DNA from 4 places in the Nocardioides seonyuensis genome. Region 1 is predicted to be linked to each of the others. Evidence: predicted binding sites of a transcription regulator. Region 1 holds the regulator's gene; each other region holds the start of a gene.
What was found. Region 1 encodes LexA, which represses DNA repair genes until DNA is damaged. Its sites were predicted from a motif close to TCGAACANNTGTTCGA; they were not measured.
Positions count from the first base shown of each region.

Region 2: EXE58_RS04350 (alpha-ketoglutarate-dependent dioxygenase AlkB) is a predicted target of LexA. The motif match lies at 3,492-3,507, and genes of this name have one in related genera.
Region 3: EXE58_RS08800 (HNH endonuclease signature motif containing protein) is a predicted target of LexA. The motif match lies at 3,157-3,172, and genes of this name have one in related genera.
Region 4: ruvC (crossover junction endodeoxyribonuclease RuvC) is a predicted target of LexA. The motif match lies at 5,616-5,631, and genes of this name have one in related genera.

Region 1 covers NZ_CP038436.1:2,401,121-2,408,464, reverse strand. The annotation lists gene EXE58_RS11710 (LysM peptidoglycan-binding domain-containing protein) at 84-434, opposite strand; gene EXE58_RS11705 (vWA domain-containing protein) at 624-1,970, opposite strand; gene lexA (transcriptional repressor LexA) at 2,105-2,848, shown strand; gene EXE58_RS11695 (ATP-dependent DNA helicase) at 2,849-4,843, opposite strand; gene secD (protein translocase subunit SecD) at 5,013-7,298, opposite strand.
Region 2 covers NZ_CP038436.1:880,068-887,411, forward strand. The annotation lists gene EXE58_RS20450 (ATP-binding protein) at 1-349, opposite strand, end outside; partial or broken gene EXE58_RS20455 (tetratricopeptide repeat protein) at 488-877, shown strand; gene EXE58_RS19930 (hypothetical protein) at 949-1,725, shown strand; gene EXE58_RS04340 (oxygenase MpaB family protein) at 1,750-2,637, shown strand; gene EXE58_RS04345 (GntR family transcriptional regulator) at 2,663-3,391, opposite strand; gene EXE58_RS04350 (alpha-ketoglutarate-dependent dioxygenase AlkB) at 3,529-4,146, shown strand; gene EXE58_RS04355 (hypothetical protein) at 4,164-4,667, opposite strand; gene EXE58_RS04360 (NAD(P)/FAD-dependent oxidoreductase) at 4,755-5,990, opposite strand; gene EXE58_RS04365 (cupin domain-containing protein) at 6,028-6,360, opposite strand; gene narI (respiratory nitrate reductase subunit gamma) at 6,360-7,085, opposite strand; gene narJ (nitrate reductase molybdenum cofactor assembly chaperone) at 7,082-7,344, opposite strand, start outside.
Region 3 covers NZ_CP038436.1:1,783,190-1,790,533, forward strand. The annotation lists gene EXE58_RS08780 (hypothetical protein) at 1-745, opposite strand, end outside; gene EXE58_RS08785 (carbonic anhydrase) at 809-1,315, opposite strand; gene EXE58_RS08790 (DJ-1/PfpI family protein) at 1,312-2,013, opposite strand; gene EXE58_RS08795 (GlxA family transcriptional regulator) at 2,125-3,132, shown strand; gene EXE58_RS08800 (HNH endonuclease signature motif containing protein) at 3,295-4,629, shown strand; gene EXE58_RS08805 (NADPH-dependent 2,4-dienoyl-CoA reductase) at 4,873-6,897, opposite strand; gene EXE58_RS08810 (PadR family transcriptional regulator) at 6,894-7,344, opposite strand, start outside.
Region 4 covers NZ_CP038436.1:3,813,084-3,820,427, forward strand. The annotation lists gene EXE58_RS18505 (DUF349 domain-containing protein) at 1-89, shown strand, start outside; gene EXE58_RS18510 (RelA/SpoT family protein) at 116-2,347, opposite strand; gene EXE58_RS18515 (adenine phosphoribosyltransferase) at 2,440-2,988, opposite strand; gene yajC (preprotein translocase subunit YajC) at 2,985-3,299, opposite strand; gene ruvB (Holliday junction branch migration DNA helicase RuvB) at 3,316-4,350, opposite strand; gene ruvA (Holliday junction branch migration protein RuvA) at 4,426-5,028, opposite strand; gene ruvC (crossover junction endodeoxyribonuclease RuvC) at 5,025-5,576, opposite strand; gene EXE58_RS18540 (YebC/PmpR family DNA-binding transcriptional regulator) at 5,706-6,479, opposite strand; gene pdxT (pyridoxal 5'-phosphate synthase glutaminase subunit PdxT) at 6,528-7,133, opposite strand; gene EXE58_RS18550 (nitronate monooxygenase) at 7,201-7,344, shown strand, end outside.

The sequences.
Region 1 (7,344 bases):
CCGCGTAGGCCCGCCCCTCGTCTTCCCCTGGTCCACCGGTTGGGGTCGAAGCAACCGGTGGAGGTCTGTGGTGCTGCGGTCGCTCAGTCGGTGGCGACCGGGACGCGGAGCTTCTGGCCGGCGGAGACCGCGGCGGAGTCGAGGGCGTTGAGTCGCTCGATCTCGGTGATCATGGCGCGCACGTCACCGTCGTCGGCGACGTCGCTGGCGATCCCCCACAGCGTGTCGCCGGGGGCGACCTGGACGACCTCGGTGGCCGGTGCGGTGCCGGCCTCTTCGGTGCCGACGGCGCCGGCGGCGAGGAAGAAGGCCGCAGCGAGCGCGACCAGGAGCCCGGCGAGCACGACCACCACCCGACCCCGACGGGTCAGCCGCACGGTCGAGCGACGCGGGGCGGCGGTGCGGAAGGTGGGAGAGATGCTGAGGGTGCTCATGGTGGCCTCCTGGGGAAGTTCAGCCGGTCGTTGATGTCGAGGGAATGTCTAGAGCGAGCCACCGACAGTGGGTCGGACTCGATCAGAGATTCGATCGAACATGTGTACGACGATAGAGCAGGTGTTCGAACGATGCAAGCACCGTAGCGAACAAATGTTCGAGCCCCCAGCAGGGCTAGGCGCAACCTCTCAGGGCCGCGAGGCGTTCATCCTCCGCAGCAGCACCAGCACGAGCGCGCCCAGACCCAGGACGGCCAGAGCCAGCACGCCCACCACCACCCACAGGACGACAGGGACACCGTCCTCGGCGTCACTGGCAGCCGCGTCGGCCGCCTCGGACCCGCCGTTGGACGGGGTCTCGGTCGGCGTCGCACTGGCGGTGTCGGAGGGGGTCGCCGTCTCCGTCGGCATCGCGACGTCGGTGACCTCGACGGTGAACTGGTACTCCACGGCGCCGTACTCCTCGTCGGAGGTCGTGTCGTCGAGGATCGCGGCGAAGAAGTAGGTGCCGGCCTCGGACACGCCGTCCTCGAGCGGCGAGTCGACGAGGGCTGTCGTGGCGGTGCCCTCGCTGTAGTGGCCCCACCGGTCCAGCCGGCTGCCGTCGGGCTTGTTCAGCTCGTAGGCCAGGCAGCAGCCGTACTCCGCGGTGCCGTCGTCGGTGGCGGTGACCGCGATGCTCTGCCCGACCTCGAGGTCGATGGAGTACCACCGCGCCTCGCCGTTGACGATGTCGTCGACGTACGTCGTCCCGGGCTCGACCGGAGTCGCCTGGACCTGCGAGGGGCCGCCGTCGACCTCCTCACCCGCTGCCTGGAATCGCGAGATCGCCCGGCTCGAGACTGCGCTGAGCTGCTCGGTGAGCGCTGCGGTGTCGTCGGCAGGGACGTAGGTGCCACCGGTCGCGTCGGCGATGCACTCGAGCTGCTTGCGGGCGGCGGCGTTGTCCTGGAGGAACAGGCCCACGGTGTCGACGCGGACCTCGATGCCGTCGCGGGCCAGCTGCTTGGCGGCCTTGCACGGAGTCGGGTCGCCGCAAGTGTCCTCGCCGTCGCTGACCAGCACGATCGAGCGCTCGCCCTCGGCGGAGAAGTCGTCGGCCGCCTGGGTCAGGGAGTGCCCGATCGGGGTGAAGCCGGTCGGCCTCGCCTGCTCGACCGCGGCGACGATCTCATCACCCGACTCCGACGCTGGGGCGATGGGTACGGCGAGCTCGGTGTCACGGCAGCCCGGCGCCTTGGCGTCGCCGGCGTACTCGCTGCCGTAGAGCCGCAGACCGACCTCGACCTCACCCGGCACCGAGCCCACGAAGTCGCGCACCGCCTCGCGGGCGCCGGCCATCAGCGTCGTGCCGGAGGCGTCCTTGCGCTCCATCGATCCGGAGACGTCGAGGATGACGAGCAGCTGCCCGCTCGCCTCCTCGGCCAGCGCGGGCGCAGCGCCGGCCGCCGGCGACGAGGAGAAGCCGAGGGCCGTCACGAAGATGGTCGAGGCCACGGCGAGGGTCGAGGTGAGAGCGGGAAGTCGTCGAGTCACGGGTGGCACCCTCCCCCCAAGAAGGGCCGGTCAAACACGAGGGCATCCTGGGCAACACGCTTCGAACAGATGTTTGATCAACGGCCCGGCGATGGCTACGGTGGGGACACACTCGATCAGCAGGAGGCGCCACCATGGCGAAGAAGGACGCACCGGGCTCCCAGGGCCCCGACGCGAAGGTCGTGGCCATGCCCGACGGACCGCCAGACGCCACCGGCCTGACGCCTCGCCAGCAGCGCGTGCTCGCCACCATCAAGGACGCCATCGAGCAGCGCGGCTACCCGCCGAGCATGCGCGAGATCGGGCAGGCCGTGGGCCTGACGTCCTCCTCCAGCGTCGCCCACCAGCTGCGCGTCCTCGAGGGCAAGGGCTTCCTCAAGCGCGATCCCAACCGTCCGCGCGCCCTCGAGGTGTTCCTGCCCGAGGTGATGGCAGCGCGCAAGGCCATGGGTTCGGCCGAGGAGTCCTCGGTCGACGAGACCGGCATCGGCGACCTCGCCCCCACCGCGCTCAACATCCCGCTCGTCGGCCGCATCGCCGCCGGCGGCCCGATCCTCGCCGAGGAGCAGGTCACCGACGTCTTCCCGCTTCCCAAGCAGCTCGTCGGCGACGGCACGCTCTTCCTCCTCGAGGTCTCCGGTGACTCGATGATCGACGCGGCGATCTGCAACGGCGACTACGTGGTGATCCGCCAGGAGCAGACCGCGACCAACGGCCAGATCGTCGCCGCGATGATCGACGGCGAGGCGACGGTCAAGACCTTCCAGCGCAAGGACGGCCACGTGTGGCTGCTCCCCCACAACGCCGCCTACGACCCGATCCCCGGTGACAACGCCACGATCCTCGGCGTCGTGACGGCGGTGCTGCGCAGCCTCTGATCAGCCCGCGGCCAGCCGGGCGAGCGCCTTGCGCACCAGCGCCGGGTCGGTCGTGGTCCACATGGGTGGCAGCGACGCCTTGAGGAATCCGCCGTACCTCGCGGTCGCCAGCCGCGGGTCCAGGACCGAGACGACCCCGCGGTCGGTGGTGGTGCGGATGAGGCGTCCGGCGCCCTGCGCGAGCAGCAGGGCCGCGTGGGTCGCCGAGACCTCCATGAAGCCGTTGCGGCCCATCGCGTCGGCGGCCTTGGCGCGCGCGGACATCAGCGGGTCGTCAGGCCGCGGGAACGGGATGCGGTCGATGATCACCTGCTGGCATGTCTCGCCCGGCACGTCGAGGCCCTGCCACAGCGACAGCGTGCCGAACAGGCACGTGTGGGGATCCTCGACGAACTGCTTGGCCAGCTCGGGCAGCTGGGCGTCGCCCTGGGCGAGCGTCGTGAGGTGGGGCAGGCGGGTGCGTACGACCTCGGCAGCTGCCTCGGCGGCACGGCGCGAGGAGAACAACCCGAGCGTGCGGCCCTCGGCTGCGTCGACGAGCTCGCAGATCTCGTCGAGCTGGGCGGCACCCAGGCCGTCGCGGCCCGGCGGCGGCAGGTGGCGGGCGACGTAGAGGATGGCCTGCTGGCCGTAGTCGAACGGCGAGCCCACGTCGATGCCGCGCCAGGGCAGCACACCATCCCCCTCGGGGTCGGAGCCGCCGTCGAGCACGCGCTCGGCCGGCTTGAGGCCGAGCGAGGTCGCCACCGCTCCGAAGTCACCCCCGAGCATCAACGTCGCCGAGGTGAACACCACCGTCTTGTCGGTGAGGAGCTTGTCTCGCATCGGCCCCCACACCTGGAGGGGCGCGACGTGGAGACGAGCGGGGATCCGGTCGCGGGCCTCGTTGAGCCAGAGCACGTCGGCCGCCGACCCGCTCGCCATCCGCTCGGCGTTGACGAAGACCTCCTGCAGGAGCCCACGCGCCTGGGTGCGGCCGGCGTCGGCATCGCCCTCGCCGCCCTCCTTGGGGAAGGCGGAGATGCACCCGCGGGCGGCGTCGCGCACCCGCGCCAGGGCCTCACCGAGCTGTTCGGGGACCAGGTCGATCCGCCCCGGTGACGTCGCGATGATGGCGTCGGAGAGGTCGTCGGCGGCACTCTCGAGGTCGCCGATCGGGTCGCCGTCGACGTCTGCCAGCCAGCGATTGGCACGCTTGGCCGCACGCTCCACGTCGGCCACCGCGAGCTCGTCGGTCGCCGCCTGGGTCACCCGGGCGGTGAGCTCGTGGGCCTCGTCGATGACCACCGTGTCGTAGTCGGGGATCATCGGCACCTCCTCGATCGCGTCGATCGCGAGGAGGGAGTGGTTGGTGACGATCAGGTGGGAGCGGTGGGCCTTCTCGCGCGCGAGCTCGGCGAAGCACTCCTGGCCGAACGGGCACTTGGCCGCGCCCAGGCACTCGCGGTGGTTGACGCTCACCTGGCGCCACTCGCGGTCGGTGTGGCGTGGAGCGTTGTCGCGCTCGCCCGTGCCCTTGGCCTCGGACTCCTCCTCCGCCCAGGCGCGCAGCTCGAGGACCTTCTCGGCCATCGATCCCATCGGTACGTCGACCAGCGTGCCCTGGTCGTCGGGCACGCCGTTGCGGATGCGGTGGAGGCAGGCGTAGTTGGAGCGGCCCTTCAGCACGGCGTGGGAGGTGTCGACGCCGTCGACGCCCTTGACCGCCTCGACCAGGCGCGGGATGTCGCGCTCGACGAGCTGGTGCTGCAGGGCGAGGGTCGCCGTGGCCACCACGACCCGCTTGTCGTGGAGCAGCGCGGGCACGAGGTAGCCCAGCGACTTGCCGGTGCCCGTCCCGGCCTGCACCAGCAGGTGGCGGTGGGACTCCATCGCCGCGGCGACCTCCTCGGCCATCCGCACCTGCCCGTCGCGCTGCTGGCCGCCCAACGCCGCCACCGCGGCGGTCAACACCTCGGCGACGGTCGAGGACGCAAGAACGCTTTCAGGCACCAGAGAACCTTACGGGCCGGCGCCGACAGAGCGTCGTACGCCATCCACAGCGGGACCTCCGCGCTGGCTCACGCCGACTCGACGATCGGTTGACGCCGACTCGGCGGGAGGTTTGCGCCGATTCGGCGGGAGGTTTGCGCCGACTCGGCGGGTGTTCGCGCCGACTCGCCGGTCAGACGACGGCGCCGGAGTCCTCGGGGTCGCGGGCGACCTTCTCCTTCTTGACCCGGCTCATCGGCCACTTCTCCTGGAAGTAGGTGAGGATCGGGGTCGCGGTGAACATCGAGGAGTAGGTACCGACGATGAGGCCGACGAGCAGCGCGATGGAGAAGTCGCGCAGGCTGTCGCCACCGAGGACGGCCAGGGCCGCCAGGATGAACATCGTGCCGAGGCCGGTGTTGATGGTGCGCGGCACCGTCTCGATGACGGCACGGTTGGCCATCGCCTTGAACGAGTCGTCGGGGCGGGAGGCGTACCAGCGCTCGCGGATGCGGTCGAAGACCACGACCGTGTCGTTGACCGAGAGACCGATGATCGTCATCGCCGCCGCCAGGAAGATGCCGTCGATGGGCTTCTCCAGCCAGGCGAACAGGCCCACCACGAGGATGACGTCGTGGAACATCGCGAGCACCGCGGCGACGCCGAAGGTCCACTTGAACCGGAACGCGAGGTAGAGCAGCTGGGCCAGGAACGCCACACCGAAGGCGATGAGCGCGTTGTTGCGCAGCTCCTCACCGAGCGACGCGCCGATGGTCTGGTCGTCGATCTTGTCGACCTCGCCACCGATGGCGGCCAGGGAGTCCTCGATCGCCTGCTCCTCCTCGTTGGAGATCTCGCCGGTGCGGACCGTGAAGTCTGCGGTGTCGGCCGTCTGCACCACGGCGGTCGGGAACCCGGCCTCCTCCACCGCGTCGCGCGCCTCGTCGATCGAGATCTCCTTGGAGACCGAGTAGTCGAGCTGGCGCCCGCCGGTGAACTCCACGCCCAGGTTGAGGCCGTTGACGACGATGCCGAGGATGGCGATCAGGAGGGCGGCCCCGGAGACCGCGATCCAGGCAGCCCGGCGCTTCATGATGTCGAAGTCGGACTTGTCGAGCCAGGTGCGGACCCTGCCGACGTTGCCGAGACCGCTGATCGCCGGGCGCTGCTGGACCGGGCGGTTGGCGACGGCGAGCTCACAGAGCACGCGCGCAACGATCAGTGCGGAGATCATGGAGGCGATGACACCGATGGACAGCGTCACACCGAAGCCCTTGATGGGCCCGGAGCCGAGGAAGAACAGCAGCCCGGCGGCCAGCAGCGTGGTGACGTTGGAGTCGATGATCGCGGTCCACGCCTTGTTGAAGCCGACGATCAGGGCGCGCCGCAGCCCCGCTGAGGGATATTCGGCGTACTCCTCCCGCGCTCTCTCGAAGACGAGGACGTTGGCGTCGATCGCCATGCCGATCGCGAGCACGAAGCCCGCGAGCCCGGGCAGGGTCAGCGTGGAGTTGAGCGCGAGCAGCATCGCGTAGGCGAGCAACGCGTAGGTCGCCAGCGCGATCGTGGCCATCGCGCCGACGAGGCGGTAGACGACGATGATGAAGAGGCCGGTGAGGATCAGGCCGATGATGCCGGCCTGAATCGAGGCGTCGATCGCGGCGGCACCGAGGGTCGGGCCGACGAGGCGGTCGGAGACGGCCTTGAGCTCCAGGGGCAGGGCACCGCCCTCGATGAGGGTGGCCAGCTCCTTGGCCTCCTCGAGGCTCTGCTGGCCGTCGATGTCAGTGGCGCCACCGCGGATACCGACCTCACAGCCGACGCTCGGGTCGACCTGGGGGGAGGTGATGATCTCCCCGTCGAGCACGATCGCGACGCGGCGCTTGGGGTCGCCCGGCGGGTTGCACGCGGCCTCGCCGGTGATGTCGGCCCAGACGTCGCCGCCCTTGCCGGTGAAGTCGAGCTTGACGACGTAGTCGACCGAGTCCTGGTTCTGGGTGCCGGTGGCTCCCTTGACCTCCTGGCCGGTCATCTTGGTCGGGCCGATCTCGAGGGTGTCGCCCTGGTCGCTCGGCAGGACGAGGTTGCCTTCCTTCTTCGGCTCGGTGCCCGGCTCCACGACACGGAGCACCTCGTGGAAGGTCAGCTGGGCGGTCTTGCCGATCTGGTCCTCGGCCTCCTGCGCCTCCTCATCACTGGAGACACCGGGCAGCTCGACGAGGATGCGATCCTCGCCCTGGCGCACCAGCGTCGACTCGGCGACGCCGAGCGCGTCGACGCGGCCGCGCAGGACCGCGATGGTCTTGTCGACGTTCTCCGCGTTGGCGGGCGTCTCCTCGGTGCCCTCGGCCTGGAAGACGAACTGCGCCCCACCCCGGAGGTCGAGACCGAGGTTGGGCTCCTTGTTGAGGCTCAGGGCCACGCACCCGGCCAGCAGGCCGAGCACGAGAAGGAACCTGACGAGAACTCCGCGTGACATGCGCGACATCTTCCACTACTCGGGGGTAGTGCCCGAATCCGGGCAC
Region 2 (7,344 bases), 1.5 Mb from region 1:
CCCGTGCGATGAACGTCTTGCCGCAACCGGGCGGCCCCCACAGCAGGAGACCGCCGCGCAGGGACTTGCCGAACTGCAGTCGGAGCTCGGGGTTGCGCATGGGGGTCAGGAAGGACGCCTGCAGGCGTTGCTTGACCTCGGCGAGTCCACCGACGTCCGCGAGGGTCACCTTCGGTCGACTCAGGTGCCCGATCTCGGGCTCCTGGGGCGCATCGGCCGCCGACCAACCGTCGATCAGCTCGTCAGCGGTCTCAGGAACCGGGCTCGCGAAGGCCGCGCCGGGCGAGTCGCGACTCTCGGGCGGCTGCTGGTCCTCCTGGGCCGCGTCGCCTTCGAGGGCTTCGGCCATGCGGCGGTAGGCGGCGCCCCGGGCGGCGTCACCAGATCCGGCCGCCGCACGCTCGGCGACGCGCAGGACCTGCGTGTGGTCGGGACGGACGGCCAGCACCGCGACCGCCTCGGTGAGGGCCTCCTCGTGGTTGTGGCCGTGAGCACCGGACCAGCACACCCCCACGACCCGCAGTCGGTCGCGCGGGGACTCAGCCTCCTCGAGCTCGGGCGGGCCGCCGAGGCCGAGAACCACTTCCGCGACGCCCTCGCGCAGGACCCCACCTCGGCGGATGTCCTGGCGCACCTGGCTCGTGCCCTGCATGCGCAGGACCGACATGAGGACTCCCTGGCTGCTGCACGGAACGCTCTGGCCCTGGACCCCGGACATCTCGGCGCCCTCCTCACGCTGAGCTCCGCCCTGGCCGGGCTCAGCCAGTGGGACGCGGCCCTCGACACGGTGGACCGAGCTCTCCAGCTCGCTCCCGACCTGCCCGGGCTGCACCGGCAGCGCGGGGCACTGCTCCTGATGCGCAAGCGGCCCCAGGAGGCACTCGCCTGCCTCGAGCACGCCCTCCGACTCGACCCGGAGGACTCACTAGCTGGTCGACGCTGGCGCGCGTGCTCCATGCTCTCAGGCGCCGCGACGACGCCGATGCCGCCCTGGCGCGTGCCCTCGCCCTCGACCCGACCAGCACGGACGCACACAGCGTGCGCAGCCAGTTCGCCCTGGCTCGAGGAGGCGGCCGTCACGCCGTCGCCTCGACCCGGGAGCTCATGCGGCTGGATCCCAACGACGAGGCGAGCCGCGAGCTCCATGCCCTGGCGCGGAAGTCGCGCAATCCGTTGTTCGGCCTGCTGCTCCGTTTCGGCGACCTGCTCGACGCCCTCCCGAGCGGCGCCCGATGGGCGTTCGTGCTCGCCCCCTTCCTGCTCAGTCGTCTGCTCCGCCCGTTCATGGACGCGTTGTGGGCACAGCTCCTGCTGGGGATCCTGCTCGCACTGGTGGTGCTGTCGTGGACCCTCGAGCCGGTGATGAATGCCCTCCTGATGACCTCGCGCCACGGGCGCGGTCTCCTGCCCGCGATCACGCGGTACGCCACCACCGCCTTCCTCGCCTACATGGCTGCGGCGGTGTGCATCGGCATTGCCGGGGTGACGACCGACGAAGGACTCCTGCTGTTCACTGCGTTCGGCCTCGGGCTCTGGGGGATCTCGGTCGGCCAGGTGCACCTGATCGACATGGTCCGTCGCCGGCTCGCCATCGGCCTCCACGCATGCGGCGCTGCGCTTGCCGCCGCCACCGTCGTGACGGCCCTCCTCGGCACGGCCGGCCCGATGGCGCTTGCGCTCGTGCTGACCGGCATGGCGATGACCTGGTTCACCGCCCTCGCGTGACACCCGGACGGATATGGTCTTCGTGTGAGCGCCATCGAGAGCGTGCGTGACCGGGTCGGCGAGGAGCTCTTCCGCCTCGTGGCCGGCCCGGACGGGCAGCGGCGGCGCGAGTTCGTGCACGGGTCGCCCGGGCCACGGTGGTTCGACCCCGACTCACCCATCGGGCGGGTTCACGGCGACGCCTCCATGTTCGTCGGCGGCATCCGCGCGATCATGCTGCAGTCCCTCCACCCCGCGGCGATGCAGGGGGTGGCCGAGCATTCCGGCTACCGCGGGGACATGTGGGGCCGACTGGCCCAGATCGCCAACTTCATCGCGATCACGACCTTCGGCACCGAGCGCCACGCCGAGCAGGCCATCGCCGCGGTGCGCCGCGCGCACGAGTCGGTGACGGGCACGATGCCCGACGGCACCCCCTACGAGGCCAACGACCCCCACCTCCTCGGGTGGGTGCATGCCGCCGAGGTCGAGAGCTTCCTGCTCGCGCACGAGGTGCACGGGCACCGACCCCTCACAGCCGCCGAGCAGGACGCCTACGTCGAGCAGACCGCACGGGTGGCCCGACGTCTGGGGGTCACCGAGCCGCCCACGAGCAGGGCGTCCCTGGATGCCACCCTTGCGACGTACCGCCCCGAGCTGGCGGGCACCGACCATGCGCGCGACGCGATCCGGTTCCTGATCCGCGAACCCGACCTACCGCTGGCCGCGCGGCCCCCCTACCTCTCGCTCGTCGGTGCCGCCGTCGCCCTGATGCCGGCCTGGACGCGCGCCGAGCTCGCGCTGGCCCCGCCGCGCCGGATCACCGACCGTACGGCGACAGCAGTGGGGGGCGGCGCCACCCGCCTCGTCCGGTGGGCGATGTCACCGGGTCACGCGCACGCCCGTCGGTTGCAGCAGGCAGCCGGCTCGTGAGCCGCGCGCCTCGGGACCGACATGCTCAGCGAGCGGTCTCGCCCAGCTGGACGTAGAGGTTGTAGCGGTCGTGGCGGAACGCCGTGCGCGAGACCTCGACGATGCGCGCGTCGGCCATGGCCCGGCGGGAGTGGCGAAGCACCGGGTCGCCCTCGTCGATCGCGAGGTGGGTGGCCTCCTCGGCGGTGGCCCGGTCGGCGGAGATGGAGTCCTCGGCCCAGGTGGGACGCAGGCCTCGCGCCTCGAGGGCGTCGTAGAGGCTCGTGGGCATGCCGCTCTGGAGGAAGCCGGGCAGCAGCACCTCGTTGAGGTAGGCGTCCTCGACGCAGATGACCTGCTGGTCGGCACGACGCAGGCGCTTCCAGTGGACCACGGGGTCGCCGGGAGAGATGTCGAGGGCGCGTGCCACGCCGGGACCGGCCTGCTCGATGCGACCCAGGAGGGTCGAGGACTCGGAGAGGAGTCCGCGGCGACGCATCTCCTCGGTGAAGGAGGTGATCCGGCTGGGGGCGCTCGCGGGCTGCGCGACGAAGGTGCCGCGGCCGGGAATCCGCTCGAGCCGGCCTTCTGCCACGAGGGCGTCCAGCGCCTGGCGGACCGTCATGCGGGCGACACCGAAGCGGGCGACCAGCTCGCGCTCGGAGGGTGCTGCCGAGCCCGGAGCGAGGAGCTCGATCTCGGCGCGCACGTGCTCGCGGACCTGCACGTGCTTCAACGCACGTTGTCGGGGTACCAGCAGCTCCGTCTCCTCCACGAGCAAAACATAGGCCTCATTCGAGAGTGGCGTCTCCGGATTGCTCGACGCTGTGTTAAAGAGTTCTCGCAGCGACCGTCAAGGAATGGTCAAGTTGCGTTCGAACGGGTGTGCGACTACTCCGCTACACTGTACCGATGGAGTTCCAGGCGACGCTCTTCGCCGAGGAAGGACCCTCGGCCACTGTCCTCACGCCGGCCCCTCAGCGGCGACTGTTGACCCGCGGCGCGTGGGTCGACGTGCAGCAGGACTGGCTGCCCTCGCCCGACGACGTCTTCGCGACCCTGGTCACCGACGTCCCGTGGCGCGCTGAGCGCCGCGAGATGTACGACCGCGTGGTCGACGTGCCACGGCTCGTGCACACCTACCAGGTCGGCGCCCCGCTTCCCCACCCCGTGCTCACGCAGGCGCGCGAGGCCCTCAGCCGCCACTACGCCCCCGAGCTGGGCGAGCCGTTCGTGACCGCCGGGTGCTGCTACTACCGCGACGGCTCGGACTCCGTCGCCTGGCACGGGGACACGATCGGACGTGGCCGCACCCAGGACACGATGGTCGCGATCGTCAGCGTCGGAGACCCACGCCGACTGATGCTGCGCCCCCGCGGGGGTGGGTCCTCCATCTCGATCACCATGGGCCACGGCGACCTCGTGGTCATGGGCGGATCCTGCCAGCGCACGTGGGAGCACGCGGTGCCCAAGGTCGCCCACGCGGGGCCGCGCCTCTCGGTCCAGTTCCGCCCGCGCCACGTGTTCTGAGCCGGGGCGGTGCAGGATCAGCCCACGAAGGCCGCGGCGTAGAGCGCCTCGAGCCGGGGGTTCGACTCGGCGGTGAAGCCGCACAGCGAGACCCTGCCGTCCAGCGAGCTCACCAGGTAGGTCCGCCCCTCCTGGAAGTCCACCGCGACCAGGAGGTCCTGCAGCTGCTCGCTGGGGGTCGAGACCGAGACGGTCTCCGGACCGGCGTCCTCGGAGTACCACTCCTGCACCGAGAGGGTGGCCACGCCGTCGGCGACCTCGGTCACCGTTCCCTCGAACGCGGTGTCCTGGGTCGACAGCGCCTCGACGTTGGGCACCATGCACTTGGGCTGGCCGGGCGGCGGCTCGACGGTCAGCTCCAGGGTTTCAGACGAGGTCGTCATGATCTCGGACGGGCTGCTGGACGCCGGAGCACCGTCGCCCTCGACCTCCGGGTCCGAGGAGCACCCCGCAAGACCCAGGACCAGGGCCCACGGCAGCACTCCGACGACGAGCGGGTGGAGAGTTCTCCGGGTCATCATGTCGAGCCTCCTGCCATCACCTGGCACACCGTGCCACACCCGTGGGACGTGAGCGGGAGCGAATCGGTTCCCGAACCGGGAGGTCGGTCAGCGCAGGGGGTCGAACGGGCGCAGCTGGACGGGGAGGCGGCCGGTCACCATGCGCTCGGCCAGCAGCTGCCCGGTCGCCGGGCCGAGCGTGACGCCCCACATCCCGTGGCCGCCGGCGACGTAGACCCGCGGCGACTTCGTCGGACCGATGACGGGCAGACCGTCGGGCGTGCAGGGTCGGGCGCCCACCCACTCGTCGCGCCGGGAACCCAGCTCAGCGCCGAGGAGGAGGGGTCGCGCCTCGTTGACGATGGCCTCGATCCGCCGGGTGTCCAGCCCAGCGTCCGCGGGGCGGAACTCCATCATGCCGGCGATGCGCAGCCGGTCCCCGGCAGGAGTGCAGGCGACCCGCTGGGCCGGGAAGTAGACCGGGCCCCGCGGGACCGGGTCGATCGGCACGGTGAAGCTGTAGCCGCGCCCGGCCTGGACCGGAAGCTTCACACCGAACGGACCGGCCAGGTCGTTGAGCCACGCGCCCGAGGCGATGACCGCCGCGTCGTAGTCCTCCCCGGCGACCGAGACGACGTGACCACGGTCCTTGACCGAGGAGACACGCACCCCACTGATGATCCGTGCCCCGCGTTGACGCACCGCCTCGGCGAGGGAGTCGACGTAGAGGCTGGGGGTGATGAAGCGCTGGTCGTGGAGGCGGATCGCAGCACCGATCGCCGGTGAGAGGGAGGGCTCGACACTGCGCGCCTCGTCGCCGGTCAGCACGTCGAACTCCAGCGGCTGACCGCTGGCACGGATGTGCTCGATCTCCTCGAGCAGCACCTCTCGCTCCTCGGTCGTGCGGTAGGCGGCGATGAACGAGTCGGCCGCCACCGTCGGCTCCGAGACGCCGCCGTCCTTGAGCGTGTCGAAGGCGCTCAGTGCCAGCGAGTTGATGGGGACCAGCGCCGCCATGGCCTCGCGCCAGCGCGGCATCGTGGAGTTGCGTGCGAAGCGGACGAGGAAGGACAGGAGCCGTCGGTTGGTCGTGATCGGGACGTAGACCGGGGAGCTGGGCGAGACGACCGCACGGATGCCGTACTTGAGGACGGCGGGCTCGGGAAGCGGCGTCGCCAGGCCGGGGGTGAGCCACCCGGCGTTGCCCCAGGACGAGCCTGCGGCGATGCCGGTGCGGTCGAGAACCGTGACCTTGACGCCGTGCTCCTGCAGGAACCACGCCGTGGCGAGGCCGACCATCCCGGCACCGATGACTGCGACGTTCTGCGGTGTCTCATGCGTCATGGCCGCAGCATGCCCCATCGGTGTGACGGGTGCCACATCAGGCCCGGGTTGCCACCGTCAGCATCACGACCGCGTCGGTCTCCGCGTGCAGGTCGTGGCGCAGGGGCGGGATGACCACGTAGTCGCCCGCGCCACCCTCCCAGACCTCCTCGCCTGCGGTGAGGCGCACGCTCCCGGACAGCACCAGCAGGCTGGCCTCGCCCGGCGACTCGTGCTCGCCCAGCGCCCGTCCCGCGACCAACGCGATCAGGGTCTGCCGCAGGTCGTGCTCGTGGCCACCGTGCACAGTGACCGCAGCCCGGCCGCTGCTTGCCGCCCTGGCCGCCGCGAGCTTCTCCTCGCCGAGTCGCGTGAGGGACTCGCCCTGCATCACTGCACCCGCTCCCAGCCGCGCTTGGGACGCTGGCTGCCCATCCGGTCGTCGCGGCTGCGATAGACGATGTAGGGGCGGGTGAGGTAGCCGACGGGTGCGCTGAAGACGTGCACCAGTCGCGTGAAGGGCCACAGGGCGAAGAGTCCGAACGCGACCAGCGCGTGGAGCTGGAACCCCAGCGGAGCCTCCGACATCAACGCCGGCTCGGGGTTGAAGGCGAGGAACCCCCGGTACCAGACCGACACGCCCTCGCGGTAGTTGTACTCACCGCCGATGGTGAAGATGGAGCCGGCGATGGTGTTCCACATCCCCAGCACGATGGCCAGGCCGAGGAAGACGTACATCACCTTGTCCATCACCGTCGTGGCGGAGAACACCGGCCCGACAGTGCGGCGACGGTAGATCAGGATCGCCATGCCCACCAACGCCATGAACCCGGCGATCAGCCCGCCGATGACCGCGGCGTAGTGATACATGTGCTCATCGATGCCGACCGCGTCCGTCCACGACTGCGGGATCAGCAGGCCCACGACATGGCCTCCGACCACTCCGAGCATCCCGAAGTGGAACAGCGGGGAGCCCAGGCGCAGCATCCGGTCCTCGTAGAGCTGGGAGGAGCGCGTCGTCCAGCCGAACTTGTCGTAGCGGTAGCGCCACACGTGTCCGACCACGAAGGTCGCCAGGCAAAGGTAGGGCACGATGACCCAGAGGAAGGTGCTCATCTCGGTGCTCCTACGGGGATGGTGGCGGGTGCGATCAACGGGTCGGTCCCGTAGCCCTCGAGACCGACCTCCTCGGCCGGAGGGCCCTCCTCGACCAGCCGGCGTACGGCATCGGCCTCGTCGCCCTGCAGGGTGGGCAGGGTGGCGCACAGCGCGTCGAGGGCGTTGCCCCACGGCGAGCCGGTCGTGCCGTCGTCGTTGCGCCAGCCGGAGAGCGCGAGCCGGAGCATCTCCACACCGGCACGATGGTCGTTCAACA
Region 3 (7,344 bases), 620 kb from region 1:
TCTCGGAGACGTGCGCACCTCTCGCAGGCCGGACGCCGCCGGCCAGTCCGCGGACACCGCCGGTCTTGCTGGCGATGGGAGTGACTCGGCCGCCTGCGGTGCGGACGAAGGAGGTCACCGATACCGGCTGAACTGTGGCGTTGTGGTCGACTCGGACGATCGACACGTCTTCGCCGCCTTCAGCCACGCACAGGAGGGTCCCGAAGGAAGCGGTCCACGTTCTTCCCTCGACCCTCCGCGGAGCCCTGACACGCACACCCCCCGAAGAGGCCAGAGCGACCAAGGAGCCAGCGTTGCCCCGGCGATCCGGGGTCGCCGGCTCGACGTCGGAGAGTGTCACGTCCGGACAGGTCCGCACCTCGATGCCGCCGCGGTTGGTGTTGAGCAGGCTGTAGGTGCCGGCCTCCACATCGACGACTCCGGGCTGCTGCAGCAACGCCGTCACGCGGAACACGGGCTCGGACGGTGTGTCGGGGTCGTTGAGATGCACCTCGGTGTCCTCGACCTCGCCAAAGATCGAGCCGGGTGGCAAGGCCGTGACGACGAAGCTCAGCCGTCCGCCCGACGTGGTGAGCTCGGCAGGTCGCCGCGCCGTCGGGACGCCCAGGCTGGTGGTCTCCGGGTCGCTGCACGCCAGCTTCAGTGCGGGCTTCGGTGCTGCGTCGACTGTTGCCTGGCACCCCGTGGCGATGACCGCCAGGGCGCTCAACGAGGCGAGTCGTACGGCGAGTCCGGGCCAGGTCATGGGACGGACGTTGCCACAGAAGAGCGGTCTCGTGACGGGACTTCGTCCCTCCTCGACCAGCGATCACCCAGCGTGCTTGGTCACGAGCCCGGTGGCGATGTCGTACACGAGGCCGACGGCTGGGGTGGCCAGGACGCCGAGCGAGTTCAGCAGGGCCACGTCGTGCTGCACCGCGAGGACGGGGTCGTCCACGTGCAGACCGCCCACCTCAGAGGCCTCCACGCCGGCGAAGTCAGCGAGCAGGCGAGCGTGCTCGGGTCCGGCGAGGCGACTCAGGCCGCAGTCGGTGTGGTGCATGAGGACGACCTGGAAGTTGGTGCTCATGTCCTCTACGGCGGCCACCGTCCCCAGGACGAGCAGGCTCCGGATCGCGTCGGAGGTGACGCGCCCACCGGGGTTGCGGAGTACGACGGCGTCGCCGAGCTCGAGCCCGAGGACGTGTGCCGGGTCCACGCGGTGGTCGGCGCAGGTGAGGACGACGGTGCGGAGGCTGGGGACGAGGGAGTCGTCGTGGTCCGCGAGGGCGCTGGACGCAGCGACGTTCCTGTTCAGCAGGGTTTCGATGCTCATGGCGCCACCACCATGCCCTGAGCCGCCGTCGAGAAGGGCGGTCGGCCAGTGGTCATCCGTTCGAGCAACGGGCCGTCCTCGTAGGCGCGCAGCAGCTCCTTCTCGGCAGCCGGTACGTCGTCCAGCGAGGCCCTGAGCATGGCGGGCGGAGCCGGGAAGTACTCGATGCCCAGCTGCACCAGCCGCGCGACATCGTCACCTGCGACCAGGCTGGCCAGGAAGAGGCCGGCATCGATGCTCGCGGAGACCCCGGCACCCGTCACCACCGAGCCGTCGCGATGGAAACGTTCCTCCACCACCTCGACCCCGTAGGCGGCGATACGGTCCCGCCAGCCCCAGTTCGTGGTGACGCTCCGCCCGCCGAGCACTCCGGCGGCTGCGAGGAGGGCCACGCCGTTGCAGATCCCGACCGTCCACGTCGCGGTCGAGTGCATGCGGGCGAGCCACTCGACCAGGTCGGGGTCGCGCAATGCCGCGACAACCCCGGGACCGCCGGGCACATAGAGGATGTCGGTCTCCGCCACCTCGTCGCAGCGGCGGTAGGCGGGCAGGCCGAGGCGACGGGTGTCGGCCGCGACCAGGCCTTCCTTCGCCGCCACCAGCTCGACCTCGATGCCCGGCACGTTCGCCAGCACCTCGTAGCCGCCCACCACATCGAGGGCTGTGAACCCGTCGAACAAGAGCATCGACATCCGCATGCGACCTTCTCCTTCGTCCTCCCGGCCACGCGGCCGGTGGTCTCATCCTTCGCCGCAGGGGCGGACGCGCACCAGTGGCGGGATCGCCTCCTACCGGGCTAATCTCGCCAGGTGACCGACGACGTGCTCCGGGTCGGAGTCCTGCTGTACGACGGGTGCTTCGCCGCCGAGGCCATGTCCGTGATGGACATGCTCACCGTGGCCAACCGAGTGGCGCAGTTCAGCGGCCAGCCCGAGCGGTTCGCCGTGAGCGCCGTCGGGGTCGACGCGGGCCCGGTGTCGACGTCAGGGGGCACGGCGATCCATGCCCGGCGGATCAGCTATGCCCTCGACCTGCTCGTCGTGCCCGGCTTCGACTTCGGGCCAGGCCAGGGTGGCGTTCCCGACGACCTCGCGTGCTGGCGACGAGAGGTGGGTGTGCTGCGACGCGCGAGCGAGCGCGGCGTGCCGGTCGCCTCGATCTGTGTGGGTGCCTTCCTGCTGGGTGCCGCCGGGCTCCTCGACGGGCGCAGGGCCACCACGGCATGGCTGGTCGCCGACGAGCTCGCGCGCCGCCACCCCCTCGCCACCGTCGAGGCCGCCGCCGTACTGGTCGAGGACGGTCCGGTCACCACGACCGGCGCCTTCAGCGCCTCCTCCGACCTCGCCCTGCACCTCGCCCGGCTCCACGCCGGCCCGGACATCGCGCGGGCCACCGCCCGACTAACCCTGACGCGGACCGACCGCAGCTCGCAGTCGCCGTACGTCGACGAGTCGCTCGCCCGGCGGTCACGAGGCGCCTTCTCGACCGCCGTGCGAGCCCACCTCCTGGACCGGATCGACGAGGCCTACGACCTCGCGGCGTTGGCAGCGCACTTCCACGTGAGCACGCGCACGCTGCTGCGGCGGTTCCGGGCGGAGACCAACCAGACGCCCCTCGACTTCATCCAGTCGGCTCGGATCGGGCGCGCCAAGCGGCTGCTGGAGACGACGGACCTCGGGGTGGCGGAGGTTTCCGCAGCGGTCGGCTACCTGGACCCCGCGTCGTTCCGGCGTCTCTTCGCCTCGCACGTCGGCATGAGTCCGTCCCACTACCGCCGCAGCTTCAGCGATGTGACCGGCCGCAACCTAGTGTATTGACGCTGACGGCCATGCGCACTACAATCGAACACACGAGCGAACTCGAATCTCGAGCTCGGGCCCAACCGGAGAGCCGATCGCACCCGGCTGAATCTTCCTTACTGAACTGGCCTCCACACCTGTTGTCGACGCGCCCTCCACAGGCGCGGAAGGGCCAACCCAGTGAGTATCTCCGCCAGCGACCCGCAGCACGGGTGGCGTGCACCGGGCACCGACCCGGTCGCCTCGCCTGTGGTGGCTGGTGTGCTGGCGCGGGTTGGCGAGGCGCTGGACGAGCTCGGCTCGCTATCGCTGGGCGCGCTGTCTGACCCGGATGTGATCCGGGTCTTGGAGGCGGCCACCTCGGCTGTCGGCCGGGTGACCGCGCAGGCTTGCCGGGTCTCAGCCGAGGCCGACCGGCGCCGGTTGGGTGACGAGATCGGCGCCCGCCACACCCATCAGTGGTGGGCACGCCGGACGCGGCTCACCCGCGGCGAGGCCGCACGGCTGGTCCGGTTGGGCCGGTCGTTCGAAGAGGACGTGCACGCGCCGGTCGGTGCCGCACTTGCGGCCGGTGACCTGCGGGTGGACCAGGCGCAGGTGATCGTCGCGGCAGTGGACTCCATCCCGGACGAGGTCGAGACCCCCGACGGCCAGGTCCGCCACATCGACGCCGACATCCGCGCCCAGGCCCGCGACCACCTCCTGAAGGTCGCGGCCGACCACGACGCCAAGGTGCTGCGCCGGGTCGGCAAGCGCATCCTCGACGTCGTCGCCCCCGAGGTGGGTGAGGCGTTGGAGCAGCAGCTCCTCGAGCGCGAGGCACAGAACGCCGCCGCCACCGCCTTCTTGAAGCTCCACGACGACGGCCACGGCAAGACCTGGGGACGGTTCTCCCTTCCCGCCCACCAGGGCGCCGCACTCAAGCTCGCGTTGCACGCGATCGCCAACCCCGCCCGCCACGACCACGACGAGTTGAAGGACGCCAAGACCGGGGAATGGCGACCCACCCCCCAACGTCTCGGGCAGGCGTTCGGCGAGTTCATCGAGCGCTACCCCGCCGACCAGCTCCCCCAGACCGCCGGCGTCAACGCCACCGTCGTGATCACCCTCGACCTCAAAGCCCTCCACACCGGCCTCGGTGCCGCCACCCTCGGCAACGGCGACCGGATCAGCGCCTCCACCGCCCGACGCCTCGCCTGTGAGGCCGGCATCATCCCCCTCGTCCTCGGTGGGAAATCGATGCCGCTCGACGTCGGACGGTCCAAGAGGTTCCACACCAGATACCAACGCATCGCGCTCACCGTGCGCGACAAGGGCTGCACCGCCGAAGGCTGCGACATGCCACCGGACGCCTGCCACGCCCACCACGACCTCGAATGGACCGCCGACCACGGCCCCACCAACGTCGACACCGGACGACTCCTGTGCCCGCACCACCACCGACGAGCCCACGACCCCCGCTACGAGACGCGCACCGGCCCCGACAACAAGGTCAGCTTCCACAGACGGACGTAGGCCGGACACGTGTGGCTGGCAAGCTCCCGCATCGCGGAGGAAGGCTGACCCGACGAGTGGGCGACCAGTCTCCAGCAGCGCTTCGGATCACCCGAGCAGCTCATGGTTGCCTTCGGCTATCCGCGCGAGCGAGCGGACTTCTTGGTTGTCCACGACGCGGCCATGGTCACGGTCGTGGAGTGTCCGTTGCCCGACGCGTGGGTAGTCCCTGGGTGATCCCCGAAGATCCCTTCCAGGAACCACTCAGAGGGCGGCAACCACCCGCGTCGCCTGGTCGATCGCCCGCTTGGCGTCCAGCTCGGCGGCGACGTCGGCCCCGCCGATGAGGTGGATCCCCTGGTAGTCGGGTGAGCCGAGGTCGTCGTACACGCTCCGCACCGACTCCTGGCCTGCACACACGACGACGGTGTCGCACTCGATGACGCGGGACTCACCGTCGATGGTGACGTGCATCCCGGCGTCGTCGATGCGGTCGTAGCTCGCCCCGCTGACCTGCACCACGCCGCTCTGCTTGAGCACAGCGCGGTGCGCCCAGCCCGACGTCTTGCCGAGGCCGATGCCGATCGGCGTGGTCTTGCGCTGGACCAGCGTCACCTCGCGGGCGGACTCGCGCGGCTTGCGCTCGGCCAGGCCGCCGCGGTGCAGCGACGGGTCGCCGACGCCCCAGTGGTCCATCCACTCCTCGGTGGTCTCCGGCGTGTGGGTCAGCCAGACGGAGACGTCGACGCCGATCCCGCCGGCGCCGATCACCGCGACCCGCTGGCCCGGCACGGCGCGGCCGCTGAGCACGTCGGCGTACGACACCACGCTCGGGTGGTCGATGCCGTCGATCGCCGGGATGCGCGGCTCGACCCCGGTGGCGACGACCACCTCGTCGTACGACGCCAGCTCGGCTGCAGTGGCGGGGGTCGAGAGGCGCACGTCGACGCCGAGCACCTCCAGGCGTCGGCCGAAGTAGCGCAGCGTCTCGGCGAAGTCCTCCTTGCCGGGGACCTCCATCGCGAGCCGGAACTGGCCGCCGATCTCGTGGGACTTCTCGAAGAGGGTGACCTCGAAACCGCGCTCGGCCGCTGAGGTTGCGGCAGCGAGACCAGCCGGCCCGGCTCCGACCACCGCAACACTGCGCTTGCGCAGCGTCGGCATCAGCACCAGCTCGGTCTCGTGGCAGGCCCGCGGGTTGACCAGGCAGGAGGCCCGCTTGTTCTGGAAGACGTGGTCGAGGCAGGCCTGGTTGCAGGCGATGCAGGTGTTGATCTCGTCGGCGCGCTCGTCCATCGCCTTCGCCACGAACGCCGGGTCGGCGAGCAGCGGGCGGGCCATCGAGACGAGGTCGGCGTCACCGGAGGCGAGGATCTCCTCGGCGATCTCGGGGGTGTTGATGCGGTTGGACGCGCAGACGGGGATGTCCACGACCTCGCGCAGCCGCGCGGTGTGGGAGCGCCAGGCCGCGCGCGGGACCTGCGTGATGATCGTGGGGACCCGCGCCTCGTGCCAGCCGATGCCGGTGTTGAAGACGGTCACGCCGGCGGCCTGCAGGTGCAGCGCGAGCTCGACGGTCTCCTCCCAGGTCTGGCCGTCCTCGACGAGGTCGAGCAGCGAGATGCGGTAGACGATCGGGAAGTCGTCACCGACGAGCTCGCGCGAGCGGCGCACGACCTCGACGGGGAAGTGCATGCGGCGAGCGGTCGAGCCGCCCCACTGGTCGTCGCGGTCGTTGGTGCGCGCGGCCAGGAACTGGTTGATCAGGTAGCCCTCGGACCCCATGATCTCGACCGCGTCATAGCCCGCCCGGCGCGCCAGCGCGACCGACTTCGCGAAGGCGGTGGCGGTCGCATCGACCTCCTTGCTCGACATCGCGCTCGGCCTGAAGGGCGTGATCGGCGACTTCTTGTCCGACGCGCTCTGCGAGAGCGGGTGGTAGCCGTAGCGGCCGGCGTGGAGCACCTGCAGCGCGATGGCACCGCCCTCGTCGTGCACCGCGTCGGTGATCCGCTCGTGCCGCTTCGCGTGGAGGCGGTTGGTCATCTCGGAGGCGAACGGCTTGAGCCAGCCGCGCTTGGTGGGTGCGTAGCCGCCGGTGATGATCAGGCCCACCCCGCCGCGAGCGCGCTCGGCGAAGAACTCCGCCAGCTTGCCGATGTCCCACGGGTGGTCCTCGAGGCCGGTGTGCATCGAGCCCATCACCACGCGGTTGCGCAGGACCAGTCGGTCGCTGCCGGCGCCGAGCGTCAGCGGCGAGAGCAGGTGGGGGTAGAGGGGGTGCGTCATCGTGGTGCCTCTCCGTGGGCCTTGAGGTAGTCGGTGGTCCAGTCGATCCAGAACTGCTCGAGCCGCACCCCGCCGCGCAGCACCAGCCACCGGTCGAGGGCGGCGCCGGTCAGGCCTGCGGGGTCGGGGAACTGCTCGCGCTCGAGCTGCTCGTAGTGCGTGAGCCGGGTCGCGTGGTCGGCCCGCGCCTGCGCGAGGTTGCGCAGCACGGCCGCGCGGTCGCCGTACGACGCCCCGCGCAGCTTGACGGCCGTCTCGCTGCGGAACTCCTCCAGCGTCATGGGCGCGGCGAGCCACTCGCGCAGCACCGCACGGCCGGTCGCCGAGGGCGTGTGGACGCGCTTGTCGGGGCGGCCCTCCTGGGCGACGGTCTCGACCTCGACCCAGCCGTCGGCCTCCATGCGGGCCAGGACGCGGTAGATCTGCTGGTGGCTGGCCTGCCAGAAG
Region 4 (7,344 bases), 1.4 Mb from region 1:
AGCGCGTCAAGCAGCTCGAGGAGTCGCTGGCCAGCAAGCAGGCCTTCCTGGAGATGGCCCGTCAGGCTGCCCAGGAGTTCTCAGGCTGAGCCGGTGGGGCTGGCTCGCGACGCGGCTAGCTCGTGACCCGATAGGCGTCGAAGACGCCCGGCACGTTGCGCACCGAGGCCAGCACGCCGTCGAGGTGGGCGGCATCGGCCATCTCGAACGTGAACCGGCTCTTGGCGACCCGGTCACGAGTCGTGGAGAGGGTCGCGCTCAGGATGTTCACGTGGGCGTCGGAGAGCGCCATGGTGATGTCCGAGAGGAGCCGGGCGCGGTCGAGCGCCTCGACCTGGATGTTGACCAGGAAGGTGGACTGCGAGGTGGGGGCCCACTCGACGTGCACGAGGCGCTCAGGCTGGTTGCGGAGGCTCTCGGCGTTGGTGCAGGTCTGTCGGTGGACCGAGACGCCGCCGCCCTTGGTGACGAAACCCAGGATCGCATCGGGCGGCACCGGGGTGCAGCACTTGGCGACCTTGACCCACACGTCGTCGACACCCTTGACGATGACGCCGCTGTCGGAGGTGGAGGCGCGCTTCGACTCGCGCTTGCGGCCCGTGATGGTGACGCCCTCGGCGAGGTCCTCGGCGGCTCCGTGCTCCCCGCCGTGGACAGCGAGCACGCGGCGTACGACGGCCTGGGCGCTGAGGTTGCCCTCGCCCACCGCTGCGTAGAGGGCCGAGACGTCGGCGTGGTGGAAGTGGGCCGCGACGAGCGAGAGCACCTCGTGGTTCATCAGGCGCTTGAGCGGCAGCCCCTCCTTGCGCATGAGCTTGGCGATCTGGTCCTTGCCGCGCTCAATGGCCTCCTCACGCCGCTCCTTGGTGAACCACTGGCGGATCTTGGAGCGGGCGCGCGGGGACTGCACGAAGTTGAGCCAGTCGCGGGAGGGACCGGCCGTCGGCGCCTTGGACGTGAAGACCTCGACGACGTCGCTGTTGTCGAGCGTCGACTCCAGGGGCACGAGGCGTCCGTTGACGCGGGCGCCGATCGTGTGGTGGCCGACCTCGGTGTGGACGGCGTAGGCGAAGTCGACCGGGGTGGCGCCCACCGGCAGCCCGATCACGTCGCCCGCCGGGGTGAACACGTAGACCTGCGCCTGGTTCATCTCGAAGCGCAGTGACTCGAGGAACTCTCCCGGGTCCTCGACCTCGCTCTGCCATTCGAGCAGCTGGCGCAGCCACGTGAGGTCGTCCCTGTCACCGAGCCGGTCAGTGTCGTCGCCGGCCTTGGCGGCCTCCTTGTACTTCCAGTGGGCGGCGACGCCGTACTCGGCACGGCGGTGCATGGCGAAGGTGCGGATCTGGACCTCGACGGCCTTGCCCTGTGGCCCGATGACGGTGGTGTGGAGCGACTGGTACATGTTGAACTTCGGCATGGCGACGTAGTCCTTGAACCGCCCCAGCACGGGGTTCCACCGCGCGTGGATCACGCCGAGCGCGCTGTAGCACTCGCGGTCCTCCTCGACCAGGATGCGGATCGCCACGAGGTCGTAGATGTCGCTGAACTCGCGGCCGCCCACGATCATCTTCTGGTAGATCGAGTAGTAGTGCTTGGGTCGCCCGGTGACCTTGGCCTTGAGGCGCGCACCCTTGAGGTCCTGCTCGACCTCGGCGATCACCTCCGCGAGGAACTGGTCGCGCGAGGGCGCCCGCTCGGCCACCATCCGCACGATCTCGTCGTAGATCTTGGGATGGAGGGTCGCGAACGCGAGGTCCTCCAGCTCCCACTTCAGGGTGTTCATGCCGAGCCGGTGGGCCAGCGGTGCGTAGATGTCGAGGGTCTCGCGGGCCTTGCGCTCCTGGGTCTCCGCCTTGAGGTAGCGCAGCGTGCGCATGTTGTGGAGTCGGTCGGCGAGCTTGATGACCAGGACCCGGATGTCGCGCGACATCGCCACGATCATCTTGCGGATGGTCTCGGCCTGGGCCGAGTCGCCATACTGCACCTTGTCGAGCTTGGTGACGCCGTCGACCAGCTCGGCCACCTCGTCGCCGAAGTCGGCGCGCAGCTCCTCGAGGGAGTAGGGCGTGTCCTCGACGGTGTCGTGGAGGAGGGCCGCGACCAGGGTCGGCTCGGTCATGCCGATGTCGGCCAGGATCGTCGTCACCGCGAGCGGGTGGGTGATGTAGGGGTCACCGCTCTTGCGCATCTGGGACGCGTGGAAGCGGTCGGCGACCTCGTAGGCGCGTGCCAGGAGGGCCAGGTCGGCCTTCGGGTGGTTGGCGCGCACCGCACGGAACAGCGGCTCGAGCACCGGGTTGGACGACGGCGGCTTGGTGCCGATGCGCGCCAGCCGCGCTCTCATGCTGCGGGCAGACAGGGGGACGTCCGGACGACCGCCTTCGGTGGCGGGAACGTGCTCCTGTGGCATTGACCCAGTGTAGTGAGCGGCCCCGCTCAGAGAGTCAGCAACGTCGACACCGGCAGGTCAGCCGTCGTGGACCGCGGGTCGAGGAAGCCGAGCTCCATCAGCACCGACACGCCGACGCACTCCGCGCCCGACGCCTCGACGAGCTGGCGAGTGGCCGCCACGGTGCCGCCGGTGGCGAGCACGTCATCGACGAGGAGCACACGCTCGCCCGGCTCGACGGCATCACGGTGGAGCTCGAGGGTGGCCTCGCCGTACTCGAGGGAGTAGGTGACCGAGTGCGTCTCCCGCGGCAGCTTGCCGGCCTTGCGGACGGGGACGAACCCGACGCCCAGGGTCAGCGCCACGGGCGCAGCGAGGATGAAGCCACGGGCCTCCATCCCCACGACCTTGTCGACGACCACTGCACCGGAGGCGTCACGACCTGGCGCTGCCAGCGCCTGGACGACTGCGGTGAACGCGTCGTGGTCGGCCAGCACGGGAGTGATGTCCTTGAAGACGACGCCCGGCTGCGGCCACTCCGGCACGTCGACGATGAGCCTCTCGAGCGCCTCCCGGGCAGTACGACGGTCGCTCATGCCGGGTCGTCCGGCCGGCCGCCGTGGTGGTCGGCGGAGGATTCCTCGCTGAGCTCTGCCTCGACACCCGAGATGGCAGCCCGCACCACCTCGACCTCCACCCCTGAGGCGATCGAGAGCGTGGCGCGGTCGTCGGTGAGGGACACGATCGTCCCGAAGATGCCCGAGGCCAGCATGACCCGCTGGCCCACCTGGAGGTCGGCCTGCATGCGCAGGGTCTCCTTCTGCCTTCGGGAGGCAGGGCGGATCACGATCAACCAGAACAGGACGGCGATGGCCAGCAACGGCAGGAAGGCAGCGAGGTCACCCATGGGTCGAGGATAGGGGTCAGGCCTCGTCGAACAGCGTGGAGTCCCCGGCAGCGGGTGCCGACGGGACGGACAACCCCAGGTGCAGCCACGCCGCGGGCGTCGCGACCCGCCCGCGCGGAGTGCGCGCGAGCATGCCCTGACGCACGAGGAAGGGCTCGGCCACCTCCTCGACCGTCTCGCGCTCCTCCCCCACGGCGACCGCCAGCGTGGAGGCGCCCACCGGTCCACCCCCGAACCGACGGCAGAGCACGTCGAGGACGGCACGGTCGAGCCGGTCGAGTCCGGACTCGTCGACCTCGAACATGTCGAGCGCAGCCTGGGCCACCGGCAACGTCACCACGCCGCCGGCACGCACCTGGGCGTAGTCGCGGACCCGGCGCAGCAACCGGTTGGCGATCCGCGGCGTGCCGCGGGAGCGCGACGCGATCTCGGCCGAGCCCTCTGGGGTGAGCTCGACGCCGAGGAGCCCCGCCGAGCGGTGCACGATCAGGTCGAGGTCGGCGGGCTCATAGAACTCAAGGTGGGCGGTGAACCCGAACCTGTCGCGCAGCGGGCCCGGCAGCAGACCCGCCCGGGTGGTGGCGCCGACGAGGGTGAACGGCGGGATCTCCAACGGGATGGCGGTGGCGCCGGGCCCCTTGCCGATGATGACGTCGACCCGGAAGTCCTCCATCGCCATGTAGAGCATCTCCTCCGCCGGCCGTGACATCCGGTGGATCTCGTCGACGAAGAGGACGTCGCCGTCGTTGAGGCCGGAGAGGATGGCGGCAAGGTCACCGGCGTGCGTGATCGCCGGACCGCTGGTCAGCCGCAACGGGGTGCTCATCTCGGCGGCGATGATCATGGCCAGGGTGGTCTTGCCGAGCCCGGGCGGACCCGACAGCAGCACGTGGTCGGGGGCCCGCTCACGCCTGCGGGCGGCCTCGAGCACGAGCCCGAGCTGGTCGCGCACGCGTGCCTGTCCCACCACCTCGTCGAGGCGTTTGGGGCGCAGCGCAGCCTCGACGGCACGCTCGTCGCCGTCGGCCTCGGCGTCTGTCAGCCGCCGCAGGTGCGCCTCCTCGGCGTCGTCGAGGCGGGCGTCCGTCACGTCCGTGTCGGGGGCGTCGTCGTCCCAGTTCACGGATCAGGCCTTGCTGAGGGCTCGGAGGGCGCTGCGGAGCAGGGCACCGACATCGGGGCTCTCCCCTGCTTCTGGGGCCACCGCCTCGACGGCCTTCTCGGCCTCCTTGGTCGACCATCCCAGGCCAACCAGGCCCTGGTGGACCTGGTCGCGCCACGGTGCACCGCCGGCATGGACGGCCGGAGCGCCGGCGGCCACGCCGACGGGCGGACCGATCCGGTCCTTGAGCTCGAGGATGATGCGCTGGGCACCCTTCTGACCGATGCCCGGGACCCTGGTCAGGGCCTTGACGTCCTCGGTGGTGATGGCTCGGCGCACGTCGTCGGGGGTCATCACGGCGACGATCGCCTGGGCGACCTTGGGACCGACACCCGAGGCGGTCTGGACGATCTCGAACACCTGCTTCTCGTCTTCGTCGAGGAAGCCGAAGATCGTCAGGGAGTCCTCGCGCACCACCATGCTGGTGGGGAGCGTCGCCTGCTGGCCGGGGCGCAGGGTCGCGAGCGTCCCGGGGGTGCACATCAGCTCCAGGCCGACTCCACCCACCTCCAGGACGGCGCTGGAGAGGGTCAACGCAGCGACCTCGCCACGCACGAACGCGATCATCGGGTCCTCACCACCTTCCTCTGGCCGGCGCTCCGCACAGCGGCGTCGGCACGTGCTGCTTCGATCCGGGCTGCCGCTCCGCCGCGCCACACGTGCGTGATCGCCAGGGCGAGGGCGTCGGCGGCATCCGCCGGCTTGGGGGGCGCGTCGAGCCGCAGGATCCGGGTGACCATCGCACCCACCTGCGCCTTGTCGGCGCGACCGCTCCCCGTGACGGCGGCCTTGACCTCGCTCGGGGTGTGCATGGCGATCGGCAGGCCACGACGTGCCGCCGCGACCAGGGCGATCCCGCTGGCCTGGGCGGTGCCCATGATCGTGCTGGAGTCGGACCGCGCGAACACGCGCTCCACCGCCACCGCCTCGGGCTGGTGCTCGTCGAGCCACGCGTCGATGCCGCGCTCGATGGTCACGAGTCGTTCGGCGATCGGGAGGTGCGCGCTGGTGCGGATCACGCCCACGTCGATCATGGTGAGGGGCCGACCGACCGAGCCCTCCACCACCCCGACCCCGCAGCGCGTCAGGCCGGGATCGATCCCGAGCACCCGCATCTGCTGACCTCCCGGCATGGCGCATCCGAACGCCGTCGTCCGAACATCTGTTCGTAGGCTAACCGGACGGCCGCCGCGTCGTCGTACGACACGCGGGCGGCGCACCTCTCGTGCGCCCGATGCCAGACCTCAGGCGTCCGCGGCCTCGAGCTCGGCCATGACCTCGGCGGGGATGTCGACGTTGGTGAAGACGTCCTGCACGTCGTCGAGGTCCTCGAGGGCGTCGACCAGGCGAAGCACCTTGGCGGCGGCGTCGGCGTCGACCGGGATCTCCATGCTGGCCACGAACTCGACGTCGGCGGAGTCGTAGTCGATGCCGGCCTCCTGAAGCGCCGTGCGGACGGCGACGACGTCAGTCGCCTCGGACTGGACCTGGAACGCCTCGTCGAGATCGGTGACCTCCTCGGCCCCCGCGTCGAGGGTGGCCTCGAGCAGGTCGTCCTCGGTCACCTCGCGTGACTCCTGTGCCTTGGTGACCACGACGATGCCCTTGCGGTCGAACAGACGGGAGACCGAACCGGGATCGGCCATCGTGCCGCCGTTGCGGGTGACAGCGGTCCGGACCTCCATGGCGGCCCGGTTGCGGTTGTCCGTCAGGCACTCGATGAGGATGGCCACTCCCTGCGGTCCGTAGACCTCGTAGGAGATCGTCTCGTAGTCGACGCCGCCGGACTCCGCCCCGGAGCCTCGCTTGACCGCCGAGTCGATGTTCTTGTTGGGGACCGAGGACTTCTTCGCCTTCTGGATGGCGTCGAAGAGCGTCGGGTTGCCGGCGGGGTCGCCACCGCCCTGCTTCGCCGCGACCTCGATGTTCTTGATGAGCTTGGCGAAGAGCTTGCCGCGCTTGGCGTCGATCGCGGCCTTCTTGTGCTTCGTGGTCGCCCACTTGGAGTGGCCTGACATGCGTCCCTCTTCCGTGCTGGCGGCTGGTCTGGTGGTTTCAGTACGACGTCAGGGTCGGGCCCCGCGGACAAGGTCCACGAACAGGCGGTGGATCCGGGTGTCACCACCGACCTCCGGGTGGAACGAGGTCGCCATCAGGGCACCCTGGCGCACGGCCACGATCCTACCGTCGGCCGCGCCGCCCTCGACGCGAGCCAGTGTCTCGACGTCCGGCCCGACCGACTCCACCCAGGGCGCCCGGATGAAGACGGCACGCACCGGCTCCTCGAGCCCGGCGACGTGCAGGTCCTCCTCGAAGGAGTCGACCTGGCGCCCGAAGGCGTTCCTCCGGACGGTGATGTCGAGCCCACCGAACGTCTCCTGCCCCGCGGCGCCGTCCTCGATCCGGTCGGCAAGCATGATCATCCCCGCGCACGTGCCGAAGGCCGGCATCCCCTCGGCGATCCGCTCGCGGACCGGCTCGAACAGCTCGAAGATCTTCGCCAGCTTCACCATGGTCGTGGACTCCCCGCCCGGCACGACCAGCCCATCGCATCGCGCCAGCTCTGCGCGACGTCGTACGCCGACCGCCTCGACGCCGAGGGAAGTGAGCGCCCCGAGGTGCTCGCGGACGTCACCCTGGAGGGCGAGCACCCCGATGACGGGCGAAGGCATGCCCGCATCGTAGGGGCCTCGACCGCCGGCCTCTCGCCTGCCCCGGAGAGGCCCCTAGTCTGGCTGGATGGCGCTGTCGATCCTCTCCCGCCCCAACCCCGTCGTCGCCGCCCCGATGGCCGGTGTCAGCACGCCCGAGCTCGCGGCGGCGGCCTCCGCGAGCGGGGGTATCGGCTTCCTAGCCGCGGCCTTCCTCGCCCCGGCCTCGCTC